2 regions of the Jeotgalicoccus huakuii genome follow, and region 2 is predicted to be linked to the other one. Evidence: predicted binding sites of a transcription regulator. Region 2 holds the regulator's gene; the other holds the start of a gene.

Region 1 (15,250 bases), on a different contig from region 2:
ATTAGTTGTCTCTGCATGCAGTAATGATGAAGGTGCAGAAGATACAAGTGCAGAAGAAGAAAATGCTACTGAAGAAACAGCTTCGTCAGAAGAATCTGGTGGAGCAGCTGCTGAAGGAGAACAGTCAGCAGAAGGCGAGTCAGCACAAGGTGAAGGCGGAGAAGGCGAACAAGCAGAAATGCCTGAACCAGATTTAGAAGATGTACCTGATGTCGTAGCAGAAGTGAACGGTACACAAATCGAAAAACCTGAGTTCGAAGAAGCGTATAACGCTCAGTTCCAGCAGATGGCAATGATGTCTCAAATGTCTGGTGAAGAGGTCAATCAGGATGATCTTAAAACCCAAGTGGCTGATGGCTTAGTTTCACAAGAGCTACTCGTTCAAGAAGCTGATAATAGAGAACTTGAAGCATCAGAAGAAGAAACGACAGAACTTCTAGATCAGCTCACAGAACAAGCTGGTGTTGAATCACAAGAAGAACTTTACACAATGTTTGAAGAGCAAGGTATGAATCAAGAAGAAGTCGATGAACAAATTCAACTTCAAGTCAGAGTAGATAAACTCATTGCTGAAGAAGCTGGAGAAATCGAACCTTCAGAAGATGAACTAAAAGAATTGTATGATCAGCAAGTCGAACAGTTAGAGCAGATGGAAACTGAAGAAGAGCCGCCTTCATTTGATGAGCTGAAACCTCAACTAGAAGAACAATTGGTCAGTCAAAAAGAAGGTGAAGCTGCTCAAAAATTAGTTGAGACGCTTAAAGAAGATGCAGAAATTGAAATGCATGTTTAATTATTAACATATAAACAAAAGCTATGCAGAACCATTAGGTAATCTGCATAGCTTTTTTTATTGTATAAGAATCTTACCTCACAATTATATAGTAAATAACATAGAACCATGAGAAGATGCCATGGATAATTGCCCATAGTATAGATTGGTGTAAACTCCAAGAAATTGTGACGGCTAATACAGTACCGAATCCAACACCAGTTTTTACAACACTTGTCGATTTACTCATTACATACTCCCTTCTGTCTCTTCAACCGGGACAGTTATTTTTGTCACGTACTGTGATGCATCTTTTACTGCAATACGATCATATACAGGCTCGCAGTATATCTTGTCTTTAATCTCTAGTTGATGATTATTTATAAACGCTTTTATTTTATCGAAAGTTTGATACATTTTACGGTACTCACCTATATGATAAGCGACCACATCTTGACACTTATCTTTTTTAACCAAGGGCAGTTCTTTTGTATACTCTGTTCTAACGAACAAATGCTTGAAATTATTTTCAGTCGATAGATTAAAATCATCTTTTCTTAAGATAACACCAATTGCGTATTTCTCATTCAAAGTATCCATACTTGTATGGTAAAAGTCTGCAATTACCTTTTTGTTGTAGTCTTCATCATCGTATACTAGTTGATGACTCACATATAGGTATTCAATATCTGAGTTTTGTACGACAATCTCAGAGAAATCTTGTTGTTGTGCTTCTTTGGTTAGAGTAATTTTCTTTTCTATTGAATTTTGGATGGACTGTAAGTTTTCAATTTTCTTAGATATCTGTTCAGACTTTTTCTTAAATAAATCAATCATGGACTCAGGGTTTGTATTATTTATAAAGATCTTAATTTCCTTTAGTGGTGTTTCCATTTCTTTTAACGATTCAATTAAGAACATGGTGTCACACTGTGTAATTGAATAATAGCGGAAACCGTTTTGATCCTTATGGATCGGTTCTAGAAGATTGATTTTGTCATAATAAAATAAGGTTTGCTTAGAAACATTACAAAGATTTGCGAAATCACCAGTTGAAAAATATATTTCTGAATTCATTAAATCACCTCTTGCCTATATAGTTACTATATACTTTATATTTAATTAGGTCACTAATTATGCTGTTAGTCGACAAAACGTTTATAGAAAAAAACAGATACGAGGTGTATTATGACGACCGAAAACGTAAAGTATGAGTTTCTTTCAGAAAATCCGAATGTTAAAACCAAGCCTATTATGATTGCTTTAATCATCGGGGCATTTTTTGCGATACTCAATGAAACATTACTAAATATTGCATTAACGACTTTAATGCAAGAATTTGATATTACGCTACCCACAGTTCAGTGGATTGCGACAGGATTTATGTTGGTGATGGCTATAGTTATGCCAATATCGCCACTCTTAATTGGTTGGTTTACCACACGACAGTTATTTATCGGTACCATGGTGACTTTCTTAATCGGTACCATAGTAGCAGGTTCAGCACCAACATTTGGTGTCCTACTATTCGGTAGAATGATTCAAGCTGTTGGTACAGGTTTGATTATGCCAATTATGTTTAACGTATTCTTACTATTATACCCACCTCACAAAAGAGGTAAGATCATGGGGATTGTAGGGCTTGTCATAATGTTTGCACCTGCAATTGGACCAACGCTTTCAGGTGTAATCGTCGAGTATTTAGGTTGGAGATTCCTCTTCTTCCTAGTTGTGCCATTTACCATATTCTCGATTCTATTTGCAATGAAGTTCCTAGTGAACGTTACTGAAATTACAAAACCTAAGATTGACTGGTTATCAATTGTTTTCTCTACAATTGGTCTTGGAGGTACAATATACGGATTCAGTCATGCTGGTGAAAGTGCAAATGGATTTATGACAGCATCTGTATTCATTCCTATAATTATTGGTGTAATCAGTCTTGTACTCTTTGCCATGCGTCAATTTAAACTTGATGAACCGCTTATGGATTTAAGAGTATTTAAGTTTCCAATGTTTGCCCATGCTGTAATCATGTTCATTATTATTATTATGGTTATGTTTGCTTCAGAGCTAATTCTACCTGTATTTATGCAGGGACCAATGGGCTTGACTGCAGCAGCAGCAGGACTTTTACTATTACCTGGTAGTATTCTTAATGGTTTAATGAGTCCATTTATGGGTGCCTTATTTGATAAGGTAGGACCGAAAGTCATGATGGTTCCAGCAACCATTGTCTTGGCAGCAGTTATGTTTATGTACAGTAATCTGACTGCAGATACACCAGAATGGGTCATCATTGTCGGCTTTATGTTGATTATGTTAAGTGTTTCAGCAATGATGATGCCTGCAGAAACGAACGGTTTGAATCAGTTGCCTAAACACATGTATTCACATGGTACTGCACTAATGTCTACTTTACAGCCATTATCCGGTGCAATTGGTGTGTCAGTATTTCTTGGTTTATTGAACTCTAAACAAGCGAGTTACTTAAATGGTGTGGAAGATCCAACCTCACCACAAGCCATTACTGATGCGATGGTTGCAGGAACAGAATTTGTATATTTCGTCATCTTTATTATTACGATTGTTGCATTTATCTTAGCTTTATTTGTTTATAGAGCAAGACCACTTGAAGCTGTTGTACCTGCACCAAAGAAGACAGAAGAAAATAATGACTAATTAGCGAAATCACTCCATATTTACTCTGGAGTGATTTCTTATCATGTATAATTGATATATGGCTAGTTAAAGGAGACTAAGTATGAATAAGTGGTATTTATTATTCTTAACCATAGTGCTCGTAGCACTTCTACTATTTACAGTGTTCTTATCACTGGGTGGAGTGTAGGCTCAAAATCACACCTGCAGATATCGATCTGCAGGTGTTTTCATTGCTTTGTCTAATTAGGTATTATGTGGTAATATTCATCATGGATTATACGAGATATTTTAAAGATAAGAAGGTCAGACATATATGAAAGAAAATTTTTGGCAGACGCTACCGCGTCCATTTTTTGTGCTTGCACCAATGGAAGATGTCACTGATGTTGTCTTTAGACACGTCGTTGCAAAAGCGAGTGCACCTGATGTTTATTTTACAGAGTTTACGAATACGGAAAGTTTTTGCCATCCTGAAGGCATACACAGTGTAAGAGGCAGATTGACTTTTACGGAAGATGAGCAACCAATTGTTGCACATATTTGGGGCGATAAGCCTGAACATTTTAGAGAAATGAGTATCGGCATGGCTGAAATGGGCTTTAAAGGTGTCGATATTAATATGGGATGTCCAGTACCGAATGTAGCGACAAAAGGTCGTGGTTCTGGATTGATATTAAGACCAGAAGTCGCAGCTGAAATTATTCAAGAAGCTAAGGCTGGAGGTATTCCAGTCAGCGTCAAAACCCGTCTTGGTTATACAGATATTGATGAGTGGAGAGATTGGTTAAGGCATGTTCTAGAGCAAGATATTGCAAACTTATCCATTCATTTAAGAACGAGACGTGAAATGAGCAAAGTAGATGCCCACTGGGAATTAATTGGTGAAATCAAAGCGCTTCGTGATGAAGTTGCGCCGAATACACTACTTACAATTAATGGTGATATACCAGATAGAAAGACAGGGCTTGAACTCGTTAGTAAGTATGGTGTGGATGGTGTTATGATTGGTCGAGGTATTTTCCAAAACCCATTCGCTTTTGAAGTTGAGCCAAAAGAGCATAGCCCTGAAGAACTGCTCGATCTATTAAGATTGCACTTAGATCTTTTTGATAAGTATTCAGAAGATGAGCCGAGACTATTTAAGCCGCTCCGTCGTTTCTTTAAAATTTACGTTAAAGGTATACGTGGTGCAGGGGAACTTAGAAATCAACTGATGAGTACAGAAACTACAGATGAGGTACGTGCGCTACTAGATGAGTTTCAAAATAATAAGTAAGACGATTTGTCCCTTTTGGTTTCCAAAAGGGATTTCTTTTTGAAATCGTGATACCATAAAGGAAAATACAGGAGATGAGAACATGATTGGAATATTAGGCATTGTAATAGGTAGTGGAATGTCCTTTCAGTCCGCTGTCAATTCACAACTGAGAAATTACGTTTTCTCTCCTTACATAGCTTCTATGTTGTCATTTTTAGTCGGAACCATTCTCTTAGCTTTGGTTGTACTCTCACAGGGCTTACCATTATTTCCTACGTTTGAGATTATAACAAATCACCCTTGGTGGATATGGCTTGGCGGACTTTGTGGTGTGATTGCATTAACAGGGAATATTATCATCTTCCCTAAGATCGGCAGTATAGAAACTGCAGTGATGCCGATTATTGGAATGATTATTACAAGCATGTTGATTGACCATTTTGGTTGGTTTGAGTCTACGATATTACCATTCAGTTTAAATCGATTTGTTGGCGTAATTTTTATACTGGTCGGCGTGGTATTTGCGGTCGTCCTGAGAGATACCTTAATGAATCGTAAATTAACGAAAGATACAAATAGCAATATTAATAAGAATCCGTGGCGCGCGGTTGGCTTATTTGGCGGTGCCATGCTCGCTGTTCAAGCGGCAGTCAATGGCCAGCTCGGGGTTGCAGTAAATTCACCGTTAACAGGTGCATTCCTATCATTTTTAGTAGGAACAATTATTCTGTTTCTGCTAGTAATTTTTATCGATAAAAACCTGAAGCCCGTGAGTCGTCCATTTACCGAGAAAGCACCTATATGGGTTTGGTTAGGTGGTGTATTTGGTGCCTGCTACGTATCGATTAATATTTTACTAGTCGGTATCATCGGTACTGGTCCAACTGTCGTACTCGTTCTATTTGGACAAATTACAGGCAGTATACTCGTGCAACAATTTGGATTGTTCCGTTCAGTTAAAACACCAACAGCTCCAATCCAAGTGCTTGGTTTAATCGTTATGCTGGTCGGTGTAGTTTTAATCAACTTATTCTAGGAGGATTTATATGAATTCAGTACTCGGGCATCACCATATTTCAATGATGACAAAAGATGCAGAAGAGAATAATCGATTTTATAATGAAGTACTCGGTTTAAGACGTTTAAAAGTAACAGTCAATCAAGATGATCCGTCTATGTATCATATATTTTTTGGCGACAAGAAGGGCACACCAGGTACTGAACTTACCTTTTTTGAAATGCCTAATATCGGACAGACACATAAAGGCACCAATGCGATAACTAGAATTGGCTTATTGGTTAAAGACGAAGCAGCTTTAAATTACTGGCAACAACGTTTTGACGAATATGGGGTAGAGTACGGTGATATCAAACAGTACGCTGGTAAAAGAGGCTTACCGTTTGTAGATCCAGATGGCTTACATTTAGTGCTTCAAGTGGCAGACCAAGTCGACGGGAACTATCTTCCTTGGGCAGACTCAGCAGTCCCTGTAGCACATCAAATTATTAGTATGGGTACTGTTGAGTTGACGGCAAAACGATTGGATAAGCTTGAAAAAACACTGATTGCACTGTTCGATTATGAAAAGGTAGCAGGTGGTGACAACCAACGCCTTTATAGGCCGAAAAATGGTAATCATGAAGGTGAAATTTTAACTGTTTACAAAGATGGACTAAGAGAAAAACCTGGGCGTGGTAGTGTACATCATCTAGCAATTAACGTTCAAAATGATGATGAACTAAAGTACTGGCATGAGATGGTAACTAAGAGGGGCTTTCGCTCAACTGGTGTCATTGACAGACACTTTTTTAAGAGTATGTATTTCAGAGAATCAAACGGCATCATGTTTGAAATTGCAACTTTAGATGGGCCTGGAATGACAGATGATGAAGCAAATCAATCACTAGGTAATCACTTAGACTTGCCGCCATTCCTAGAAGAGAAAAGAACACAAATAGAAGAAGATTTAATCAAACTATCATTTATTGAATAACATGTGAGGAATTTCAAATGACACAACTATTAGATACTTCAAAATTAGAAGATGTAAGCATTCATACAATTACGTATATTGATGACATTGTCGGTCTGGGAGAAAAAAGACTGTCGATTGATCGTAAACATTTTGATGACTTAGAAATTTCAGAGTCAGTATTGAAAATGCACATTAATAGAGCATCACTAGAAGAATTCACTAAGGAAAGAAATAAAGAGCTACTAGAATATGAGAATTACTCAGAATTTGATCATCTTAATAGTATGGTCGCTATGCTAGAGCACGATTTCTTTAGTATCGACAAAGTGAAGTTTTTCTTTAGAGATGAAAACCATCTATCCGGTGAAGCGGTCATCGATACTTCAGATGAAGAACAAGTAAAAATGACTAGTGAGGTCAGTGGTAAATCGCTTATATTAACAATAGAATTACGATAAAAGAAATCCGTACATGTGATCGTGACCACATGTACGGATTTTATCTTACTATTTAATTGAAGGTTTAACGATTTTACGATCTCCACGTTCTAATGGCGCATTTCTCATCATGAAGTATGACAGGACGAGTAGGATTAGTGATCCGCCTGCAAGTATATGAATGAATAATGTGTAGTCTGTCATGATGAATTCAAACAGTGGTCCAAAATCAATATAGAAGTAGATTGAAATTGAAGCGAGTATAACTAGGCCAAGCAGTATCAATGTTCGCATTGTTCCCATATTAAAATTGATAACTTGTGCAAACATTCCGATACCAAATAGAATGAATAGCCATAGGAAATCTATCCAAAAGTACATAAATATATTTGCGTCAGTTAAAATGTCTGCCATGTGAAACACAGAATAAGAATCCTCGAATAAATTTGTCCCTATAAAGTGTAATAAAGTCAGTACGACTGATGCAGCTATTATAAATAAAATGCTTGATAGGTAAGCTGATAACATAAACTGAGTTCTAGTTCCGCCTAAGCCGAGTATGAATCGATACGCTTTAAAGAATATAAATGGCAGTGTCAGAAACACTATATAAAAGGGACCGAAAAGTGCGCCAACACTATTAGCGCCAGATGATAACGAGCTTAAAAAAATAAAGAGAGCAAAAATGGCGACTGTAACAAAAATATTAATATAAAATGTTATGCCAGTTTCTTTTGCGACGATTTTAAAAGGACCATTAAGCGTGTGCATGTAATTTTGCCTCCTTTTTAGTTAAATTGACTAGATAATCTTGGAAGGGAGCTTTTTCTATAGAAACACCGTGAGAAAAAGCTTCTTGCTTTAATGCTTCTGTATACGGTGCATCAATCATAACGTTGAGCTGTTTGCCGAGCTTTCGTTCTTCTAAAATTGTGTACTGTTCTGCAATAGCATTCACAGCATCACTTGTACCGCTTAAGTGAACACCACGTGTCTTAAGTGATTCCGTATCCTGATAGGTTAGAAGCGTATTGTTATCTATAATTGCAATTTTTTCACACAGTGGTTCAACTTCTTCAATATGGTGTGTTGATAAGAGAATCACCCTTGGATCTTCTTCAAATGAATCGAGTAGGATATCGTAGAATTGCTTTCTCATATGCGCATCTAAACCGTTTGATGGCTCATCGAAAATTGTTACGGGTGCTTTACTCGCGAGTCCGATTGCGATAGTTAACATCGTCTTCATACCTTTAGAAAATTTACGAATTTTTTTCTTTCTTGGAAGTTGAAAAATTTCTATTAATTGATCAGCTAAAGCTTGATCCCACTTATCATTAAAATTTGATGCGTAATTTAAGGCGTCATTAACATTCCACAAGTCACTATAAGGGTGGTCTTCTTGCATAAATGCAACATGGTTCATCGCTTCAATATTATTGTAAGGTATTTCACCATCGACATGGACCGTGCCAGAAGTCGGGTGTTCTAAACCTGACAATAGTTTCATAAGGGTTGTTTTACCAGAACCATTCCTTCCCCATAAACCAATAATGACCGGATTATTTTCTATAAGATTGATATCTTTTAAAATATATTTGTTGTCATAAGCAAATGCGACATTGTCTAAATTAATCATTATTATCCTCCTTTAAAAACTTAATCACTTCATCAAGCCCCATATCTAAGCGTTTAGATTCTTCTAACATAGGTTTAATATATTGCTTTCTAAATTCATTTTTTCTCTTCTCTAATAATTTAGACCGGGCATCTTTAGAGACGAATATACCGAGACCACGTTGTTTATAAGCATATCCTTCTTCAACAAGGACACTGAGACCTTTCTGTGCAGTTGCACGGTTAACTTGATAGAATTTCGAAATCTCCGTCGTTGAGGGGATTTGGTCACCTTCTTGGAGTTCACCTTCAATTATGTCGTCCTCTATCATTTCGTGTATTTGTTGGAATATAGGTTTTGAGTCATCTAGTACTGCTTTCACACATGAAGACCTCCTTTTGATGAGTGGTTGATTAGTTGTGTAATCAACTATACATACGAAGATAGATTTTGTAAAGAAAAAGTATAAAAAACTTGAAAGTCAAACAAGGTCAATGTATAATAAAATTATAAGTCAAAGATAGTCAAACTTCTCGGTATGATTATAAATTTGATAAGCACATAATTTGAAGTCACTGATATCAGGCTTTATACTATAAACATAGTCAAATATAGTCAAAGTCAAAACGAACTATGATTGAAAAACTTTTAAAAGGAGGAAACACACATGAAATGTCAAAATTGTGGTATTAACGAAGCAAATGTTAACCTTGCAATGAATTTTAATAACCAAAAAATGCAGGTTCATTTATGTGACAGCTGTTTCCAAGAAATCCAAGGACAAATGATGAACTCTAACGATTTCTTTAAAGGTCAAAATAATGCAATGAATAACAATAAATACTTTAACGGACAAGGAAACAGTGCAACGAGCACTAGAACAAGAGAAGAAAGCAATAGAGACGGACTTTTAGATCAATTAGGTAATAATATTTCCGACGAGGCGAGATCTGGGAAAATTGATCCTGTAATTGGTCGTGACAAAGAAGTTAAGCGTGTCATTGAAACACTTAATAGAAGAAATAAAAACAACCCAGTACTCATTGGTGAACCTGGTGTTGGTAAAACTGCCATTGCTGAAGGCTTAGCACTTAAAATTGTTGAGGGCAACGTTCCTACGAAATTGATGGACAAAGAAATTTACGTTTTAGATGTTGCTTCACTAGTCGCGAACACTTCTATGCGTGGACAGTTTGAAGAACGTATGAAGCAATTAATATCTGAATTAAAAGAACGAAAAGAAGTCATCTTATTTATAGATGAAATTCACCAAATCGTTGGAGCAGGGTCTGCAGAAAGTTCACAAATGGATGCTGGTAACATTCTAAAACCAGCACTTGCTAGAGGTGAACTACAAATCATCGGTGCAACAACGCTAAAAGAATATCGTCAAATTGAAAAAGATGCAGCGCTTGAGCGTCGTCTACAACCGATCATTGTTAAAGAACCAAGTTTAGAAGAGTCTGTATTAATTCTTAAAGGTATTAAAGATCGCTATGAAAAATTCCATGAGGTCAATTACTCTGATGACGTAATTGAGGCTTTTGTTAACCTATCTCATAGATATATTCAAGATCGTTTCTTACCAGATAAGGCAATTGACTTAATGGATGAAGTCGGTGCAAGACTTAACCTTTCAAATGCTGAAAATGATACGGACTCTATTAAACAAAAATTAGACAAAATTGCGAAAGAGAAAGATGAAGCTGCTGAACAAGAAGACTATGAAACTGCAGCACACTTAAAATATCAAGAATTACAACTACAAAAACAATTGGATGCAGCAGAGGATGAACAAAAGACTTTAGATGTTGATGTCACAGATATTCAATTAATTGTTGAAGAGAAAACAGGTATTCCTGTAACAAAAATACAAGCAGAAGAACAAAATCAGATGAGACTTCTAAGTGAAAATCTTAGTGCTAAAGTGATTGGGCAAGAACAGGCAGTAGATAAGGTAGCGAAAGCGGTCAGAAGAAGCCGTGCAGGACTAAAATCTAAATATCGTCCAATAGGTTCCTTCCTATTCGTTGGCCCAACAGGTGTCGGTAAAACTGAATTAACCAAAGCATTAGCTGAGGAAATTTTTGGTACAAGAGACTCTATGATTAGATTAGATATGTCTGAGTACATGGAAAAACATGCTGTCTCTAAAATTATCGGTTCACCTCCAGGTTACGTTGGTCACGAAGAAGCAGGACAATTAACAGAAAAAGTACGTCACAATCCTTATACAATTATTCTTTTAGATGAGATTGAAAAGGCACACCCTGATGTACAAAATATGTTCCTTCAAATTATGGAGGATGGTCAGCTTACTGATTCTCATGGTCGTACTGTTAGCTTCAAAGAAACAGTGATTATCATGACAAGTAACGCTGGTACAGGAGACAATAACGCTAGTGTTGGATTTAATGCGAGTCAACATGAGTCAGTAACGACACTTGAGAACTTAAGTGATTACTTTAAACCTGAATTCTTAAACAGATTTGATGCAATTATTAACTTCAATGAATTGTCTGAAGAAAATCTGATGGAAATTACTGATTTAATGCTTAATGAGTTATCAGAGACACTTAAGGAAAATGATATTAGCATCACTGTTACTGAAGACGCTAAGAAAAAATTAGTGAGCCTCGGTTACGACAAACGCTTTGGTGCAAGACCATTGAGAAGAGTGATTCAAGATAGAATTGAAGACCAACTTACTGATTTAATATTAGAATCTGATGATTTAGAACAAGTCAGAGCTCACATTAAAAATGGTGAAATTGTCGTATCTAAAGCTTAGGTTATTATAGGACTACTGAAATTTTAAATATTGAAAAGGGGTTGGGACAAAAACCATCCTCTTCATAAATAAGCCGGACGTTAGCAATTCTTAAGGCATCGCGTGAGCCTGTAGTCTCACGCAGAATGCTATTCCCCTAGAAGTCTAACGTCCGGCTTTTTTAGTATAATTTATTATTTCCCTATATATTCAGTTTTTTGTCCCAGTATCTTTTTTTTGTTGTTCTATTTTTACTTAGTAATCAAATCACTTATCAGTTATATCTACAAGTGATCCATTAGTAATGCTCAGTAAATCATCAGGTGTCACTTCGACCTGCATTCCTCTTTTACCAGCAGACACAACCATCTTATCAAGTGACTTAGCTTCAATAGCAATAAAGGTAGGAAAGTGTTTCTTCATACCGATAGGTGAGCAACCGCCTCTAATATAACCGGTCGTTTTCTCCAAGTCCTTCATATGCAACATGTCTACTTTCTTATTACCACTTTCCCTTGCAAGTGCCTTTAAATCCAATTCTTTTTTGGCTGGAATACAAGCAACAATTGGCCCTGTGATATTACCAACTGCGACAAGCGTCTTAAATATTATTTGTTCTGACACTTCAAGTGTGTCGACTGAACGATCAGTATCTTTATGGTCCTCTGACCAAGCATATTCGTGAATTAAATAAGGGATTTTCTCTTTATCTAACTGTCGCATGGCATTCGTCTTTTGAACTTTCTTTTTCTTCAAGATGTCATACCTCCGTATTGTTATCTTAGCGCTTAGCATATCATATCTTTTCTAGTATAATAGGTTTGAAGATTTAACAAGGAGATGCCTATGTTTCTAAAATCCCAAGAAGACGAAAGAACACCTATAAAAAAGAAATATCATTTTGATCCGATCAAGGTAATGATTGGTATGGCTATTGGTTTTGTGACCCCGGAAGTTGCTCAGTTTTTATCGGAAAATGTTATAAAGACAAATACCTTAAACAATATCACCAATGTTTCACCAATTGGTCTTGCTGTAATTTTTGGACTTGTTGCTTTGTTTTTAACCTTCCAAGTCGAGCGCATATATGAAGAAGATATAGAGCAGGACAGAAAGAAACAAGTTTCAAAAGGTGAGCAAAATGAGGTAACGGATAAGTTAGCAGAATATCAAGCAGCAAAAAAAGCGGGCGACACAGACCGAATGAAAGAGATTGAAGTTTGGCTAAAAGCACACAAAGTGACATTGAAGAAATAGGACACTTCATAGAGGAGCGTCAATTTTTCTTGGTAAAATGTCTAAGGGGATGAATATGAAAGAGAAAAGAAAACGTTACATTTTAAATAAAGTTTCTGAGAGTCGTGAAGTAACAATAGAAGAATTAGCTGTGGAACTTTCAGTATCTGAGATGACGGTGCGTCGAGACTTAAAGGAACTTGAGGAAAATGAACAAATTATACGGACATCGAATTCAATATTACTGAAGGACTCATTTTTGAATGAAGTGCCTTTTGTTAAAAAGCAACTCGTTAATATTAAAGATAAACGCGTAATTGCTAGAAAGGCACTGGACTTTATACACCCGGATGATACGGTCCTACTAGACGCGGGTACGACCACTTTAGAAATTTGTAAGTTACTCAAAAAACAAAATTTTCAAGTGAGAATTGTGACGAACGATATTAAAGCAGCGGCAGAGCTCATCGATAGCCAACACGAAGTGATAATTTTAGGTGGCAAAGTGCAGAGGAATATTGGCTCAATGTATGGTGTGCAAACCATTGATATTTTGAGATCTATCAAAGTTAATATTTCTTTTGTAGGCACTCAGGCAATGGATGTTGATGAAGGTGTTTATGCGCCAACTATTGAAAAAGCAACCGTGAAGCGCTTGATGATGAAGTGCGGCCAGGTATCTTATTTGGTTGTTGACTCTAGTAAGTTTGGAAGTACAGATTTCTCAAAGGTATGTAACCTCAGAGAATTTTCAGGAATTATTACTGAAGATTCTCTTGATGAAGAGACCATAGAACTTTTAAAGCAACATACAACGGTAATTTAATTATTACAGTCAAATTACGTTATCTTACATGCTTCAGAAGCAAAAATACACACTTAATAGCTAGAACCTTGATATACAAGGCTTCTAGCTATTTTTATATATTATTTTAGGACGGAAAAACATATTTTTGAGAATGTGAATGTTCTGCGATTTTTCACTTTAATTACAAGTTGGTTACAAAGGACAAATTAGCAATATCATGTGCTATAGTAGGACTCATGGAAATCGCACGTGACGCGAATTTAAAAAATACATCCAAATTACGGAGGCTTTATCAATGAAAAAAACTATTATTTCTGCAGCATCACTTACAGCATTATCAGCAGTGGCTGCAGCTAACATATCTGCATCAGAAGTAACGGTAGATTCAGGAGATACACTTTGGAGTTTATCTAGTGAAGCTGGTAAATCAGTTGAGGAAGTTAAATCATTAAACAACTTAACTTCAGACATCATCTTCCCTGGTGACGTTCTTAAGATCGATGGAGAAGCTCCAGCAGCAGCACCGGCTGAAGAAACAACTGAAGAAGTAAGCTCAGACGCGACTACATATACAATTGAAGCAGGCGATACTTTATTCTCAATCGCTAACCAATTTGACGTATCAGTTTCTGAACTACAAGAGTGGAACAACCTTACATCAGACCTAATCTTCGTTGGAAAAACTATCAACGTTGCAGGTGGATCAGAAGAAGCTGAAGAAGCTCCAGCTGTAGAAGAAACATCAGCACCTGCTGTTGAAGAAGTAGAAGTTGAGGAAGTTGAAGAAACTCCTGAAGTTCAAGATGCAGAAGAAGTTGAAGCTCAAGTTGAAGAAGTAGAAGAAACTGAAGAAGTTTCAGAACCAGCACCAGCACCTGCACCAGAAGTATCAGGTGGAAATGCAGCATCAGTTGCTCACTCAGTAGCAGCAGGTAAGAGCTACGTATGGGGAGGAAACTCTGCAACAGCAGTAGACTGCTCAGCATTCACTCAACAGTTCATGAAAGCATTCAACGGTAAAGATATTCCTAGAACAACTTATGGTCAGCAAGCAGCAGGTACACAAGTATCTAACCCACAACCAGGTGACCTAGTATTCTTTAACAACTACTCACACGTAGGTGTTTACATTGGTAATGGCCAAATGGTAGATGCACTTAACCCTTCAGAAGGTGTTGGTGAGCGTGCAGTATCTTACGTACATGGTCACGTTGACGGTTACTACAGATTCTAATAATATTAATATGATGAGAAAAGACTTGGATCCTTTAAGATCCAAGTCTTTTTTGTTGGTTTAAGTGGGATTGGGTGAGACGAAATGTTGTTAGATGAGCTTCGAAATAAAAACGAATCTGATGTAATGGTGGTGCTCCGCTTCGAAATAAAAACGAATCTGATGTAATGGTGGTGCTCCGCTTCGAAATAAAAACGAATCTGATGTACTGGTGGTGCTCCGCTTCGAAAATAAAACGAAGCTGACGTGATGGTGTAGCTCCGCTTCGAAAATAAAACGAAGCTGACGTGATGGTGTAGCTCCGCTTCGAAATAAAAACGAAGCTGACGTAATGGTGTAGCTCCGCTTCGAAATAAAAACGAAGCTGACGTAATGGTGTAGCTCCGCTTCGAAGTAAAAACGAATCTGATGTAATGGCAAACCTGCAACTAGAATCCAAAACGAATACCATTTACCTAGCACTAAACGTCTACATTT
Region 2 (15,250 bases):
GCCTCCTGTTTGTTAAGTAAGACTACCGCTTCACTTGCGATGCCTTCTTCTCTACCTGTAAATCCAAGTTTTTCAGATGTTGTTGCCTTGATGTTAACATTCTCTATCTTTGTCAATAAAAGATCTGCTACATTCTGCCGCATTGTATCAATATACTCTCTAAGCTTTGGTTTTTCTGCAATGACAACTACATCAATATTTCCAATTTCATATCCTTTTTCAGTCATCATTTCGACGACTGCCGACAACAATTTCTTTGAGTCCGCATCCTTATATTGTGCATCCGTATCAGGGAAAAACTTACCGATATCTCCAAGGGCTAAAGCGCCGAGGATGGCATCTGTAACAGTGTGCAAGACGACGTCTGCATCCGAATGACCCTTCAAACCACGGTCATGTGGTATTTCCATACCACCTAAAATTAGTGGACGATTTTCATCAAAGGCATGAACATCGTATCCATGACCTATTCTCATCATATTAACCTTTCCCTTCAAGTATCAACTTGGCAAGCTGAATATCTTCAGCTGTCGTTATCTTAATATTATCATAGGATGATTCTGTTATATAGACGGACTCCCCGATTGCCTCTACCATCATAGAGTCATCAGTGACGTCAAGATGGTGCTTTTTTGCATGTTCATAAGCTGTTTTCAAAATATTTGCTTTAAATGCTTGGGGTGTATGTACAGAAATTATTTCCTGTCTCGGTAACGTTTCAACGACTTTATCATTTACAACCCGCTTTAAAGTATCCTTAACTTTTACCCCGCAAATGACTGCACCTGTTTCTTGAACCTTTTCTTTCAATCGTAGGATAATATCCTGACTGACAAATGGCCTTGCCCCGTCGTGGACAAAAATATATTCAGCAGAGTCTATATTAATTAGTGCGTTATAAATACTGTCCTGACGTTCTTTACCACCATTATGAATCCCTTTTACCTTAGCAACACTATGAAACATGTCTGATACAACATCACGTTCTTCCGCTCGGACAGATAAATGTATTGCTTCACAGTCCGGATCTTCGTCAAAAAATCTAACCGTGCGTGAAATAATAGATTCCCCGCCTATGTCTAATAAGACTTTGTTGTAGCCGAGACCCATTCTAGAACCAAGTCCGGCTGCCGGAATAATTACTGTATACTTCATTTGTTTTTCTCTCTTTTCGCAAAGACGATACGTCCAGAATTTGTCTGCAATACACTAGTCACAATGATTTTAACTGTTTGGTTGATCAACTGCTCTCCACGTTCAACAACCACCATCGTTCCATCTTCAAGGTAACCGACACCCTGGTTTTCTTCTTTACCAGTTTTGGAAATGAAGAGTTCAAAAACATCGCCTTGTGCAACTACAGTTTTTATTGCATTGGATAATTCGTTCACGTTTAAAACTGGAATATCGTGGAGCTGACAGATTTTATTTAAATTATAATCCGTCGTTAAAATTGCACCGCCTTCTTTTTTGGCGATATCAATCAACTGTTGGTCTACATCAAGTTTCTCATAAGTTACAGGTTCAATTTTTACGTTTTCATTGTTGGTCTGTAACTTATTCAACATGTCTAAACCACGTTGTCCCTTCTCTCTTTTTACAGGGTCAGTCGCATCCGCAATAAGTTGCAGTTCATCCAAAACGAATTGTGGAATGACAATGTCTCCTTCTAAAAAACCCGTTTCAACTACATCGACTATGCGTCCATCGATAATAACACTCGTATCGATAAACTTCGTCTTAGCTCCGGAAATCGTTTTGTCCTTCGGGTTACTCTTTGGAAAGAAGTCCAGAACCTCACTGAACTTTCTCAAGCCGATAATGAAACCTAAATAACCAAAAACAACTGCTGACACAATCGGTACAATCTCTCCGACAAGTGGAATCTCTAAAGTATTAATCAAGAGTGTGATTAATACCGCAATGACTAAACCTAACACCATGCCGAGTGTTGCAAAAACAATTTCCGTCAAACTTCTACTCAATAAATAACCTTCACTTCTCTTCAAAAAGTTGTATGCATGCTTGATTGTCCAGCCAAATAATAAGAAAAATAAAAGAATACCTAATAGGCCATATACAAGCACATTGTCTACTACTCTCGGTATATCAAAAGGTAGCCAAACTGCTAGTTCTGGGAACAGCCAAGCACCTAATGATAAGCCAATTACTAAATAGACTGCATAGAGTAAGTATCTAAGCATCTTGCCGCCTCCTCTCTTAAGATTTTTTAAAATTAATCATTAAATTTTGTATGTCTCAATGCTTGTTTTAAAGTCTTAACACCCAACACTTCTAAACCATCAGGAACTTGAACTCCACTTAAATTGGACTGTGGAACAATGGCTCTTTTGAAGCCAAGTTTTGCCGCTTCTTGTAGCCTTTGTTCAATTTTTGTCACACGTCTGATTTCTCCAGTTAAGCCAACTTCACCTATGAAGCAATCATCTCCTCGTACAGCAATGTTTTGGAAACTTGATGCGATACTGATGACTATACTTAAGTCTACTGCAGGTTCGTCTAATTTCACACCACCTGCTACTTTAATATAAGCATCATGTTGCTGCATCAGCAGACCTTCCGATTTTTCTAAGACTGCCATGAGTAGCGATAGACGGTTAGTATCGATACCGGTTGCCATGCGTCTTGGATTGTGAAAGTGAGTTGGCGTAACAAGGGATTGTACTTCTACTAGCATCGCTCTCGTACCCTCCATAGTGGCAACAATAGCTGAGCCTGGAGCATTTTTCGAACGTTCTTCCAAGAAGATTTCAGAAGGATTTAACACCTCTTCTAAACCGCTCGCTTTCATCTCAAAAATACCCATTTCATTTGTTGAACCAAACCTATTTTTCACCGCTCTTAAGATACGATAAGTATGATGCTGATCTCCTTCAAAATAAAGTACAGTATCAACCATATGTTCTAATAATCTAGGACCTGCAATCTGTCCATCCTTTGTGACGTGTCCAACTATAAACGTTGCAATATTATTACCCTTAGCGATATTCATAATGGACTGTGTACTCTCCCTCACTTGTGCCACTGATCCTGGTGCACTTGTAACATCTGGATGAAAGACGGTCTGAATAGAGTCAATGATCAAATAGTCTGGTTGGATCTTTTTAATTTCATCATGAATATACAAGAGGTTTGTCTCACAAAAGACAGTTAAATTGGATGGTTTTGAGGTAATGCGATCTGCACGCATTTTAATCTGCTCTAGAGATTCCTCGCCAGATACATATAATACGTTATGGTTTTCAGCTAGAATTAATGCAGTCTGTAAGAGAATAGTGGACTTCCCTATACCTGGGTCACCACCAATTAAAATAAGCGAACCATTAACAATACCGCCACCGAGCACTCTATCGAATTCCCCTGAACGCGTGGTTGTTCTTGGTGTGACCTTCTTTTCAATGGTACTTAATTTAGATGCTTTACTACGCTCATCTATTTTATTTTTACCGAGCGTCCCTCGACCACTAACGGCTTCTTTATGTACAATTTTTTCTTCAAGCTGATTCCAGGCACCGCAATTTGGACATTTACCCATCCATTTAGGCGTTTCATAACCACATGCCATACACTCAAAAGAAACTTTTGGTTTTGCCATTCGTGTATACACTCCCCCATTGTATTTCTTTTACTATTGTATTATTTATCTAGATGTTTTAAAAGGCTAAAACCTTACAGTTAAAGACTTTTATAGAATTTTGTTGAGTAATTCACAAAAGTAAAATTATATTCCTAATTATAAAATATCCCTCTTAAGTATTCACTTTTTAAGTGTCTACATAAGAGGGAATATATCATGAGTCAGAGATGCTTATTAAAATCTATCCAGGATTACTGTTCAACAGTTTCGTTAACTTTGTCTTCTGTTGTGACTTTGAATGTATCATCAACATAATCCACTGTGACAAGTTTATTCTCGAAACTTTCACCTGATAGTAATGATTCACTTAGAGTATCTTCTATATTCTTTTGAATACTTCTAGATAAAGGTCTCGCCCCATATTCCGGATCGTAACCTTCTTCAACAATACGCTCAGTCGCTCGATCTGTAACCTCAATGTGAATATTCTGGTCAGTTAATCTCGCTCTTAAGGTATCAATCATCAAGCTAACAATTTCCTTAAGATGTTCTTTCTCAAGTTTGTGGAAGACAATAATGTCATCAATTCGGTTAATGAATTCAGGTCTAAAGGTATTCTTCAATTCTTTCATCATTGTACTTCTAATATTTTCATAGCTTTCAGCCTCTGGGCCACCAAAGCCTACGAATCTCTGATCTTGTAATTCTCTCGCACCTACATTTGATGTCATAACAATAATTGTATTACGGAAATCCACCACGCGTCCGTTAGAGTCTGTTAAACGCCCATCATCTAACACTTGTAAGAGCAAGTTAAACACATCAGGGTGTGCTTTTTCAATTTCATCGAAGAGTATGAGTGAGTACGGTTTCCTTCTTACTCTTTCCGTTAGTTGTCCCCCATCATCGTAACCAACATAGCCTGGAGGCGAACCAACTAAACGAGATACTGAATGTTTCTCCATGTATTCACTCATGTCTACTCGAATCATTGCATCTTCTTCACCAAACATTGTTTCACTTAAGGCTCTAGCAAGTTCGGTTTTACCGACACCTGTTGGGCCTAAGAAAATGAAACTACCGATTGGACGCTTCGGATCTTTAAGTCCTGCACGCGCACGTCTTACCGCCTTAGATATCGATTGTACTGCAGAATCCTGTCCGATTACACGCTCGTGTAGAATGGATTCAAGATTCATCAATCTATCTGACTCATCTTCAGCAATCTTAGATAACGGAATACCTGTAATGCCAGCGACTACAAGCTCAATATCACTCGCTGTAACTGATTGTGAAGATTGACCCTGTTGTTTCTTCCAGTTTTCTTCACATTCTTTAACTTCATTTTCAATTTTTGTTTGTTGATCTCTAAAGTTTGCTGCCGCTTCAAATTCTTGGCTTTGAACCGCCGCATCTTTTTCCTTTTTCACTGCTTCTAAACGCGTCTCTAAATCTTTAAGATCTGGCGGTGTAGAATAGCTTCTTAATCTAACTTTAGATGAAGCTTCATCTATTAAGTCAATTGCCTTATCAGGCAGGAAACGGTCTTGAATATAGCGGCTGCTCATACGAACTGCTGCTTCCAGTGCTTCATCTGTAATATTAATGCGGTGGTGCGCCTCATAACGATCACGTAGGCCTTTTAGAATCAACACTGCGTCTTCCGCCTTAGGCTCATCGACCATTACCGGCTGGAAACGACGTTCTAATGCCGCATCTTTTTCAATGTGTTTTCGGAATTCATCTAAAGTTGTCGCACCGATACACTGTAGTTCGCCACGCGCAAGAGCTGGTTTAAGAATGTTAGATGCATCGATCGCACCTTCAGCTCCCCCCGCACCGATTAGTGTGTGTAACTCATCGATAAATAGTACGACGTTACCAGCCTTATGGATTTCATCCATTACTTTCTTCATTCGCTCTTCAAATTCACCACGGTACTTAGTACCTGCAACAACAGTCCCCATATCTAGAGACATCACGCGTTTATCTTTTAAGTTTTCAGGCACTTCACTGTTAATCACTGCTTGGGCTAGGCCTTCAGCCACAGCTGTTTTACCAACACCAGGTTCACCAATTAACACGGGGTTATTCTTAGTTCTACGACTTAGCACTTCTATAACACGTGTAATCTCGCTAGAACGACCAATCACCGGATCTAACTGACTCTCTCTGGCCATTTGAGTTAAGTCACGTGCTAAAGAGTCTAATGTCGGTGTATTAGTATCTTTTTGGACACTTGAATGTGACTGGAAAGCTTCTGGATTACCAAGCATTTTAATCACTGCAGCACGTGCCTTCGTAATATTTAAATCAAGATTAGCCAATACTCTCGCTGCCACGCCCTCACTCTCACGAATAAGGCCTAATAGTAAGTGTTCTGTACCTACAAAATTGTGGTGTAGTTTACGAGCTTCATCCATAGATAACTCAATTACTTTTTTAGCACGCGGTGTATAGTGAATCGATGATGCTTTTTCTGTACCCGTTGTTATTAAATTGTGCACTTCTTCATTAACTCGTTGTTCATCGATATTAAACGATGCTAAAACTTTTGCGGCGATGCCTTCTTTTTCTTTTACCAAACCTAATAGTAAGTGTTCAGTACCGATATTAGAGTTTTTAAGTGTGATCGCTTCTTCTTGGGCAAATGCGAGTACTTTTTGTGCTCGCTCTGTCAGTTTTCCAAATAGCATCTATTTCCCTCCTAATAGTTCGCGTGTCAGTGTCGCCCGTAATCGTTCGTGCTGATTGTTTGGTCGACTAGTGTCATATTCATATTCATTCAGTCTTTGGCTAATAAAAGCCGGTTGGATTTGTTGGAACCACGCTTGAAAGTTAAAGCGGTCAAAATCGATATAGCCTAAGTCAATCCCTAGCTTCACATTACTCAAATGCATTGCCGCTTCTTTTAAAGGTAATTTATAGGCATATTGTAGAATACCAAAAGAACGATTGACAGCGTCACAGGTTTCTAATGTTTTTAATTGCTCTCTTGCGATACGTTCTTCTTCGATAATACGTTCTTTTAACTCTGTTAAATTTTCAATGATGTCTGTTTCACTAAAACCAAGTGTCACTTGATTCGATAACTGATAAACAGAACCAATGGGCTTAGACCCTTCCCCGTATATACCTCGTAAAGTAAAACCAAAGCGTGTTAAATTATTATGAAAACGTTGAATTCTTTTCAAGGCTGTTAAGGCAGGTAAATGCAGCATTACAGAGGCTCTCATACCTGTCCCTACATTAGTTGGGCAAGCAGTAAGATAGCCGTATCGTTCATCAAATGCATACTCTATCTTACCTTCTAATGTATCATCTATAGCACTCGCTTTCTCGTAAAGCGACTCAAGGGATTCATTTACACCTAGACTTTGGATTCGTACGTGATCTTCCTCACCAATCATCACCGACATGTCTTCCTCTTCATTGATAAAGACACTTTCTCCATTTTGTGAAAATCTAGGGCTAATCAAATGCTTTTCGACCAACAAAGCACGGCCTACATCAGTAAATTCAGACAAGCAGAAACGCGTCAAACTAGGTAAAGTTTTTTCTACTATTTTACCGAGCGCTGTGATGTCTTCATCATCTTCAAGCATATGTGTGAAAGGTACACCATTAATATTCCGTGCTAGCCTCACACGTGAGGAAAGTTCAATATCAGTGACTGCCGCTCTACTGAGCCACTTACTAATATTATTCTCCATGCGATTCACCATCCTTCAGTGCCTGAATCTGGTCTCTGATCACCGCAGCTTCTTCGAAAGCTTGAGTTTTTACCTTGTCGTCTAGTCTCTGTTGTAAGGACTCTATATCTCTTTTGAGGCGCAGCGCATCTACTTTTTGATGAGGAATCTTCCCAAGATGTCTATTTTGGTTCAGCTGCACACGTTCAACGATTTGAGGTACGTATTCGCCGAAGTAGTCATAGCAATAACTACAACCAAACAAGCCATTGTCGACCACACTTCTTAATGTTGAACCACATGAGGGACATTCAGGCGCTTCAACTTCCACCTCTTTTTTCTCTGCATTAGCCGCTAACATTTTCAGTAATGTGTGGATGTCAAAAGGATTATCCACTTGATAGTCATTCATGTGTAGCGATTTTTCAGCACACTGCTCACACAAATACCGTACATTTTGAGCAAGACCTAAGTCTTCCGAAATATGGACTGTGGCTTCATTTTCATTACATATCTCACACTTCATATATTCACTCCTTAGCGTACAGTATTGCCGTGATTACACGGCGTAAAATTTTCGCTCTTAAGCGATCTCTATAAGGTAACTCAATGGATAAAACTTCTCTTTCCATTACAGCATCGATGATTTGTGCCTCTCTATAGGTAATGACACCATTTTCATACATTGATTGAACAAGGTGTCCCGCATTCAACTGAGATATGTTATCTCCAATAAGATTTTGTAAGTGCGCTAAGTATTCTGTCTCAGAATGTGTTTCTACTTTGGTGATTCTTATATAGCCGCCACCGCCACGTTTACTTTCAACGACGTAGCCATGTTCATTTGTAAAGCGTGTTTTGATAACATAGTTTAACTGGGACGGTACGCAATCAAATTTTTCAGCGATGTGCGCACGTTTTATTTCAACGACTTCGTTACCGGATTTCTCAATCATTTCTTTTAAATATTTTTCAATAATATCCGACATATTACGCATTTCATCACTCCCTCTTGACCTACTTTGACTAAAGTATACAAGGTGTGGTCAAAATTGGCAAATAACATGTTTATTTTTTACCCAAAAGGGTTTATTTTTGGAACCGCTTGCATTATAATAATTTAGTATCGCATAAATGTATCATTTGGTATATAATTTACAAATGAAATCATTTTCAATATTTCTTACATAATAATTTTTGGAGGCTTTCACAATGAGTATTGTAATGGGAATAGTTGGTATACTATTCACCGTCTTTCTTGCTTGGATTGCAAGTAGTAACAAAAAACTTGCGTTCAAACATTGGAAGAACATATTAATATTAGTTGCATTACAGTTTATCGCTACGTTCTTATTCCTTAGCACTACTGGTGGACAAACGATTATCCTTGGTTTAGCGAACGGTTTTGACTACTTACTAGGATATGCAAGAGAAGGTGCGCAATTTGTGTTTGGAGATTTGATGACGAACGCGGAAGGCGAACCAGTTGATGTATTCCTATTCAACGTGCTTATTCCAATTATCTTCATCTCGGCGATTATCGGTATTCTTTCTTACACTAGAATCTTACCTTTCATCATTAAAGGTTTAGGTTTCTTACTGACTAAGATTACTGGAATGCCATACATCGAGTCATACAATGGTGCGGCATCTATGATGCTTGGACAGTCAGAAGTATTCGTATCACTTAAGAATCAGCTGCCTAAGCTTACAACACGTCGTTTATATACATTAGCTGCACAAGCAATGAGTTCAATTTCACTTTCTATTGTCGGTGCATTCTTTACAATGTTAGACCCTCAATTTGTCATCATTGCGATTGTACTGAACTTATTCAGTGTTTACATCATCGTACACATCATCAATCCATATGATGAAGTTATCGAGGATGGCGACATTGAAATCTCAACTAATCCAGAAAAAGGTAAATCTTTCTTCCAAGTCCTTGGTGATTACATCATCGATGGTGGTAAAATCGTACTCGTCGTTGGTGCGATGTTAATTGGTTTCATCGCTCTAATCGGTTTACTGAACCAGATTTTCTTATTAATTCCTGGTTCAAACCTTTCATTCCAAGATATCTTGGGCTACATCTTTATGCCAGTTGCCTTCCTAATGGGTATTCCTTGGGCTGAGGCACAAACTGCCGGTTCATTAATGGCAACTAAGTTAATCACAAACGAATTTGTTGCAATTCTTGAATTCATTAATGTTGCAGAAGGACTTTCTGAGAAGACACAAGCAATGCTTTCAGTATTCTTAATCTCATTTGCTAACTTTGGTTCAATCGGTATCATCGCTGGTTCTGTTAAAGGACTTCACGGTGAGAGCGGAGACAAAGTTGCGAGATTTGGTCTTAAACTAGTATACGGTGCGACACTTGTATCTATCTTAAGCTCTGTAATCATTGGATTCTTCTATTAAAATTTATAAATTTTAAGCCTCTAGGGAAGACCCTAGAGGCTTTTTTGTTATCCTAATGCTACGTCTAATACCATCATCACAGAAAATCCAATCAGGAATGCAAAGACTGCTGCATCGGAATGACCATTTTTTTGTGTGCTTGGAATGACTTCCTCCACCACCACAAATATCATTGCACCTGCACCTGCAGCTAAAGCATACGGCAATACTGGCTCCATTGAGGCCACAAGCAAGACACCAACAAGTGCTGCCATCGGCTCAACGATTGCTGACATCCAGCCCCAAAAGAATGCTCGAAATTTAGATGCACCGTCTGCTCTTAACGGCATGGAAACTGCAGTACCTTCTGGGATATTTTGTAGACCAATCCCTACTGCTAAGGTAAGTGCACTGGCAATCATGACTGGATCTTGACTCAACCCTGCTGCACCGAAGAGAATACCGATAGAGAGTCCTTCAGGAATATTGTGAAGTGTTAAGGATGTTACTAGTAAGGTACTTCTTCTGGAGCTAGCAACTGTAAGCCCTTCAGCAGTGTGTTCTCCTCTATGACGGTGAGGGATAATTTTATCGAAGGAGTAAATAAATAAGGCACCGCCTAAAAAGCCGACTAAAGCAGGGAACCATTCTCCTATTGGATTATCTGCACTCGCATCAATCGCAGGTGATAAAAGTGACCAAAAACTTGCGGCTACCATAATACCGCCTGCAAAGCCAAGTGTGATATTTAAAAAGTTTTCACTAACACCTTTAGTTAAAAAGACAACTGCTGCACCGAGCCCCGTCATTGTCCATGTGAACAAGGTTGCTATAAGTGCCTGTTGCCAGGGTTCCAAGGTCATTAGATAATCTAACATATTCATTCTCCTTAGAATTTTCTTAATAATAATTATAACGCTTTCTAAAAAAATATAGTACCTATTAAAACTGAATGATATAATAGTTTCTCATAAGGAACTTAAAGGAGCGCTACGAATGACGATTAAATCCACTATTGCCAAGAACGTCGGAAAAACATTAAGTTATTTCCTAACGAGATATACAAATGGAGGCAGCAGCTTACCAGGTAAAGTTGCCTTATCAATCGACAAAAACCTGCTAAAAAACTTAGCAGAGTCTTACGATGTTGTCGTTGTAACTGGGACGAACGGTAAAACCTTAACAACGACACTAACGACAAGTGTTTTATCGAAGAAGTATAACCATGTAATTACTAATAAGGCAGGGTCTAACATGAAGCAAGGCATCGTTGGTGCCTTCCTGAATGCACCGCGAGTGACAAAAGATGCGATCGCTGTCTTAGAAGTTGACGAAGGATCTTTAAAAAATGTTGTAGAAGAATTACAACCTAAAGTATTTCTACATACTAACATATTTGCAGACCAGCTCGATCGTTACGGTTCAATAGAAAAAATATATGAGTTGCTAACAGATGCTGCAAAAAGTACCCCAGATGCTACTGTTATAGCGAATGGTGATTTACCGTTACTTAATTCTGTCGCACTACCTAACAACAGAAAATTCTTTGGGTTTGACACAGATGTTGATACAGGGGACCAATCAAAAGCAGATACAGCCTGCCCGAACTGTGGGCATGATTTAGAGTATACAATTTATACTTATGCAAACCTTGGAGACTATTCATGTTCTTCTTGTGGCTATAAACGCCCTGAATTAGACCATAGAGTCACTTCAGTCAAAGAATTAGATGTTACGCATTCCACATTTACGATCGACCATCACACATACACTCTGCATAATGCGGGAATATACAACATATACAATGCCCTAGCAGCCTACTCGGTCGGTCGTCATTTTGATGTTCCAAAAGAAGATATTGTCGATGCATTTAATGTCAATGAACGTGTTTTCGGTCGCCAAGAAGTCATCGTCGCATACGATAAGAAAATTGTCCTTAATGTTGTTAAAAACCCAGTAGGGTTAGACCAGGTATTGAATCTTATTAAACTTGAAAAAGATCCATTTACTTTTGTATCACTCTTGAACAACCGACCAGCAGACGGTGTCGACCTATCATGGTTAGCTGATACTAACTTTGAATCCCTAACTGACTTAGACATCAAACAAATAATTACTGGTGGTATCGCAGTCGATAAGATGACAGATCGCTTGCTCACTGCTGGATTCGATTCCTCAATAGTTGATAGTGCTGGCACACTAGAAAATGTTGTAGAAGCTATTGAAAAAGCACCGACGACAAAAATCCACATGATCGCCACCTATACTGCTATGCTTGAGATTCGTAAAGCATTAATAGAAAAAGGTCACATTAAATAAAGTTCACTCTAAACAAAAAGGTCACTGATGAAAACTCATCAGTGACCTTTTATATTAGTGGGCCTAAGTGGACTCGAACCACCGACCTCACGCTTATCAGGCGTGCGCTCTAACCAGCTGAGCTATAGGCCCTTATATGGGAAAAAGCAAAAAAAAAAATAAAATGGAGCGGAAGACGGGATTCAAACCCGCGACCCCCACCTTGGCAAGGTGATGTTCTATCACTGAACTACTTCCGCACAATATGTATAGCAGTAAAATCAAACTATTAATTATTTTAGCGATAACTAGCTAAATTGTCAACCAATTTTTACACAAAATTAATAATTACAAAAATCGTACTTATCCTTAAAGAATAAGTACGATTTTTCTTATCTTTCTCTCATTGAAGGGAACAATAGAACGTCACGGATTGAAGCTGAGTCTGTCAGTAACATTACTAATCTATCAATACCGATACCCAGTCCACCTGTTGGTGGTAAACCGTATTCCATTGCCTCTAGGTAGTCTTCATCCATTTCATGCGCTTCATCATTACCTTGATCACGTTCAGCAACTTGTGCTTCAAAGCGCTCACGCTGATCAATAGGATCATTTAATTCTGTAAACGCATTGGCATGTTCACGTCTAACGATAAATAACTCAAATCTATCAGTGAATCTAGGATCCTCATCATTTTTCTTAGCTAACGGTGAAATCTCTACAGGATGGCCGTATACAAAGGTCGGTTGCACTAATTCTTCTTCTACTTTTTGTTCAAAGAATTCATTTAGAATGTGACCATACTGCATGTTGTCACCAATTTCTACATTGTGTGCCTTAGCTGCTTCTCTTGCTTCATCTAATGAATTAATATCATAGAAGTTAACCCCTGTATATTCATTAACGATATCTACCATGTGCACGCGTTTCCACTCTGGTGCTAAGTCAATCTCTTCACCATCATACACAACTTTAGTCGTCCCATTCACTTTCTCAGCAATATAAGCAATCATCTCTTCTGTTAAAGTCATAATGTCTCTGTAATCAGCATAAGCTTCATATAGTTCCATCATTGTGAACTCAGGGTTGTGTCTTGTAGATACCCCTTCATTTCTAAACACGCGACCAATTTCATAGACTTTCTCAATACCTCCGATTACGAGGCGTTTTAAATGTAGCTCCAAGGCAATACGCATATATAAATCTGTGTCTAAAGCATTGTGATGCGTAATGAACGGACGTGCCTGCGCACCGCCCGCGATTGAGTGCATCATTGGTGTTTCTACTTCTAAGAAGTCATTCTCATTTAAGTAGTTACGCATTTCTTGTATAATCTTACTTCTTTTAATAAATGTTTCTCTAGACTCTTTACTTGTAATTAAATCTAAGTAACGTTTACGATAACGCTCTTCAACATCTTTTAGACCGTGATATTTATCGGGAAGTGGACGAAGGGCTTTTGTAAGTAATGTAAACTCTGTTGGTTTAATCGATAATTCGCCTGTATTCGTTTTGAACATCGGTCCTTTAACACCAACAAAATCACCTAAATCTGCCTGGTTCCATACCTCAAACGCTTCATCACCAATTTGATCTTTTCTAACGTAAATTTGAATCTGACCGTTGATATCTTGGATATGTGCAAATCCAGCCTTACCTTTACCACGCTTAGTCATGATACGTCCAGCAATCGCTGTTACTGACTCATCTTCTCTTTCTGCTAATTCTTCTTTTGAGAACTGGTCCCACTCTTCAACGAGTTCATTAGTATAATGTAAACGGTCAAAACGTTTACCAAATGGATCTAATCCCTGTTCTCTTAATTGTTGCATTTTCTCGCGGCGTACAGCCAGCTGATCATTTAGTTCTTCAGACACTATATTCCACTCCTAAAAGTCATTATTGTTCGTTATCTAATTTGTTTTTAATTTCTTCGATTGTCATTTTCAAAGTTGGATGTTCTCTTTTTGGTGCAATCTCACTCATCGGATCAATCACAAAAGAACGGAGGTGCATTTCCGGATGAGGTACCTTCAAATCTGTTAAATCCAGCTCCAAATCTTCGTATAAGAGTACATCAATATCAATCGACCTTGGACCCCATGTTTCCTTACGTACACGACCAAGTTCATGTTCAATGCCAAGTACGACTTCAAGCAAATCCAAAGGTGTTAAATTTGTCTCCAATTCTACAGCCATATTTATAAAATCTGGCTGATCTGTCTTACCATATGGTTTAGTTTCATATCTTGAAGATATTTTAGTAACGGTAATCCCAGGAACTTCAGATATTTTTTTTAGGGCTTGTCTTAAACTCTCTTCTCTGTCCCCGATATTACTACCGAGTCCGAGATACGCTATAGCCATTATCTTTCCCGCTTTCCTTTTAAGGTAATACCCACACTGTCATAGTTACCATCTATCGGTGGATTAGGTTTAGTAATCGTAGTTTCTACCTCTACTATTTTAGCATATCGGTCAAATAGCTGGGCATTGATTTTCCCTGCTAAATGCTCAATTAAACTCACTGAATCACCTTTAACAATATTTTCAACAAGTTCGTATACTTCACCGTAATGTACCGTTTCATTCAAATCATCCGTCAAAGCTGCTTGAGATAAATCTAAGCTAATTACTAAGTCAGTAATAAAGTACTGACCAAGCACACGTTCTTCTTTTATTGCACCATGATAAGCATAAGTTTTAATACCGTTGATATGAATTTTATCCATTATAGTTCACCTTTTAACTTCATATAGACATCTGCACCCTGCCTATTCATTTTTACGTTGTGCACTCTCACAGCATCGACACCTGCATCAATGCCTAAAATCGTTGTTGCGAGGGTTGCTGCGTCCCGTTCGTCAGCATCTGTATCATGACCAATCAGTTCTTTTACCATACGTTTACGGCTTGTCCCGAGTAAAACAGGATAACCCACTTTAACGAGTTCATCCAAGTTACGCATGACCTCGATTTCTTCATCTCTAGACTTTACAAAACCGATGCCTGGATCCAGCCAAATTTTTTCTTTCTTAACGCCAGCTTCAAGGGCTTTATCAGCTGAGAATTTTAACTCATCAATCATCTCACTAACCACATCTTCATATTGAGCGTGATCGTTGTTGTGCATAAGGAATATTTCAGCATCGAATTCAGCAACAACATCTAAGATTTTTTCATCATAAAGACCTCGCCATTGATCATTAATCATCGTTGCACCCTTTTCTAAGGCTGCCCTTGCAACTTCTGAGCG

Evidence for each region. The regulator CtsR, encoded in region 2, represses protease genes until heat stress. The targets are predictions, from matches to a motif close to ATGGTCAATAAAGGTCAAACA.
Region 1: a site for CtsR is predicted at 9,236-9,256, ahead of V6E76_RS09050 (ATP-dependent Clp protease ATP-binding subunit). Genes of this name have one in related genera too.

Annotation. Positions count from the first base shown of each region.
Region 1 is NZ_JAVIYN010000016.1:34,948-50,197, reverse strand. It holds gene V6E76_RS09105 (SurA N-terminal domain-containing protein) at 1-793, shown strand, start outside; gene V6E76_RS09100 (hypothetical protein) at 867-1,022, opposite strand; gene V6E76_RS09095 (MerR family DNA-binding transcriptional regulator) at 1,022-1,849, opposite strand; gene V6E76_RS09090 (MDR family MFS transporter) at 1,961-3,454, shown strand; gene V6E76_RS09085 (tRNA dihydrouridine synthase) at 3,750-4,712, shown strand; gene V6E76_RS09080 (DMT family transporter) at 4,795-5,730, shown strand; gene V6E76_RS09075 (VOC family protein) at 5,741-6,688, shown strand; gene V6E76_RS09070 (hypothetical protein) at 6,706-7,128, shown strand; gene V6E76_RS09065 (hypothetical protein) at 7,177-7,878, opposite strand; gene V6E76_RS09060 (ABC transporter ATP-binding protein) at 7,865-8,746, opposite strand; gene V6E76_RS09055 (GntR family transcriptional regulator) at 8,739-9,107, opposite strand; gene V6E76_RS09050 (ATP-dependent Clp protease ATP-binding subunit) at 9,393-11,516, shown strand; gene ybaK (Cys-tRNA(Pro) deacylase) at 11,763-12,218, opposite strand; gene V6E76_RS09040 (hypothetical protein) at 12,342-12,752, shown strand; gene V6E76_RS09035 (DeoR/GlpR family DNA-binding transcription regulator) at 12,808-13,557, shown strand; gene V6E76_RS09030 (LysM peptidoglycan-binding domain-containing protein) at 13,835-14,773, shown strand; gene V6E76_RS09025 (sensor histidine kinase) at 15,249-15,250, opposite strand, start outside.
Region 2 is NZ_JAVIYN010000009.1:35,041-50,290, reverse strand. It holds gene ispF (2-C-methyl-D-erythritol 2,4-cyclodiphosphate synthase) at 1-479, opposite strand, end outside; gene ispD (2-C-methyl-D-erythritol 4-phosphate cytidylyltransferase) at 481-1,155, opposite strand; gene V6E76_RS06170 (PIN/TRAM domain-containing protein) at 1,152-2,204, opposite strand; gene radA (DNA repair protein RadA) at 2,237-3,616, opposite strand; gene V6E76_RS06160 (ATP-dependent Clp protease ATP-binding subunit) at 3,850-6,294, opposite strand; gene V6E76_RS06155 (protein arginine kinase) at 6,295-7,311, opposite strand; gene V6E76_RS06150 (UvrB/UvrC motif-containing protein) at 7,301-7,816, opposite strand; gene V6E76_RS06145 (CtsR family transcriptional regulator) at 7,821-8,288, opposite strand; gene V6E76_RS06140 (nucleoside transporter C-terminal domain-containing protein) at 8,503-9,714, shown strand; gene V6E76_RS06135 (ZIP family metal transporter) at 9,762-10,571, opposite strand; gene V6E76_RS06130 (MurT ligase domain-containing protein) at 10,690-12,012, shown strand; tRNA gene V6E76_RS06125 (tRNA-Ile) at 12,071-12,144, opposite strand; tRNA gene V6E76_RS06120 (tRNA-Gly) at 12,177-12,251, opposite strand; gene lysS (lysine--tRNA ligase) at 12,384-13,871, opposite strand; gene folK (2-amino-4-hydroxy-6-hydroxymethyldihydropteridine diphosphokinase) at 13,894-14,361, opposite strand; gene folB (dihydroneopterin aldolase) at 14,361-14,726, opposite strand; gene folP (dihydropteroate synthase) at 14,726-15,250, opposite strand, start outside.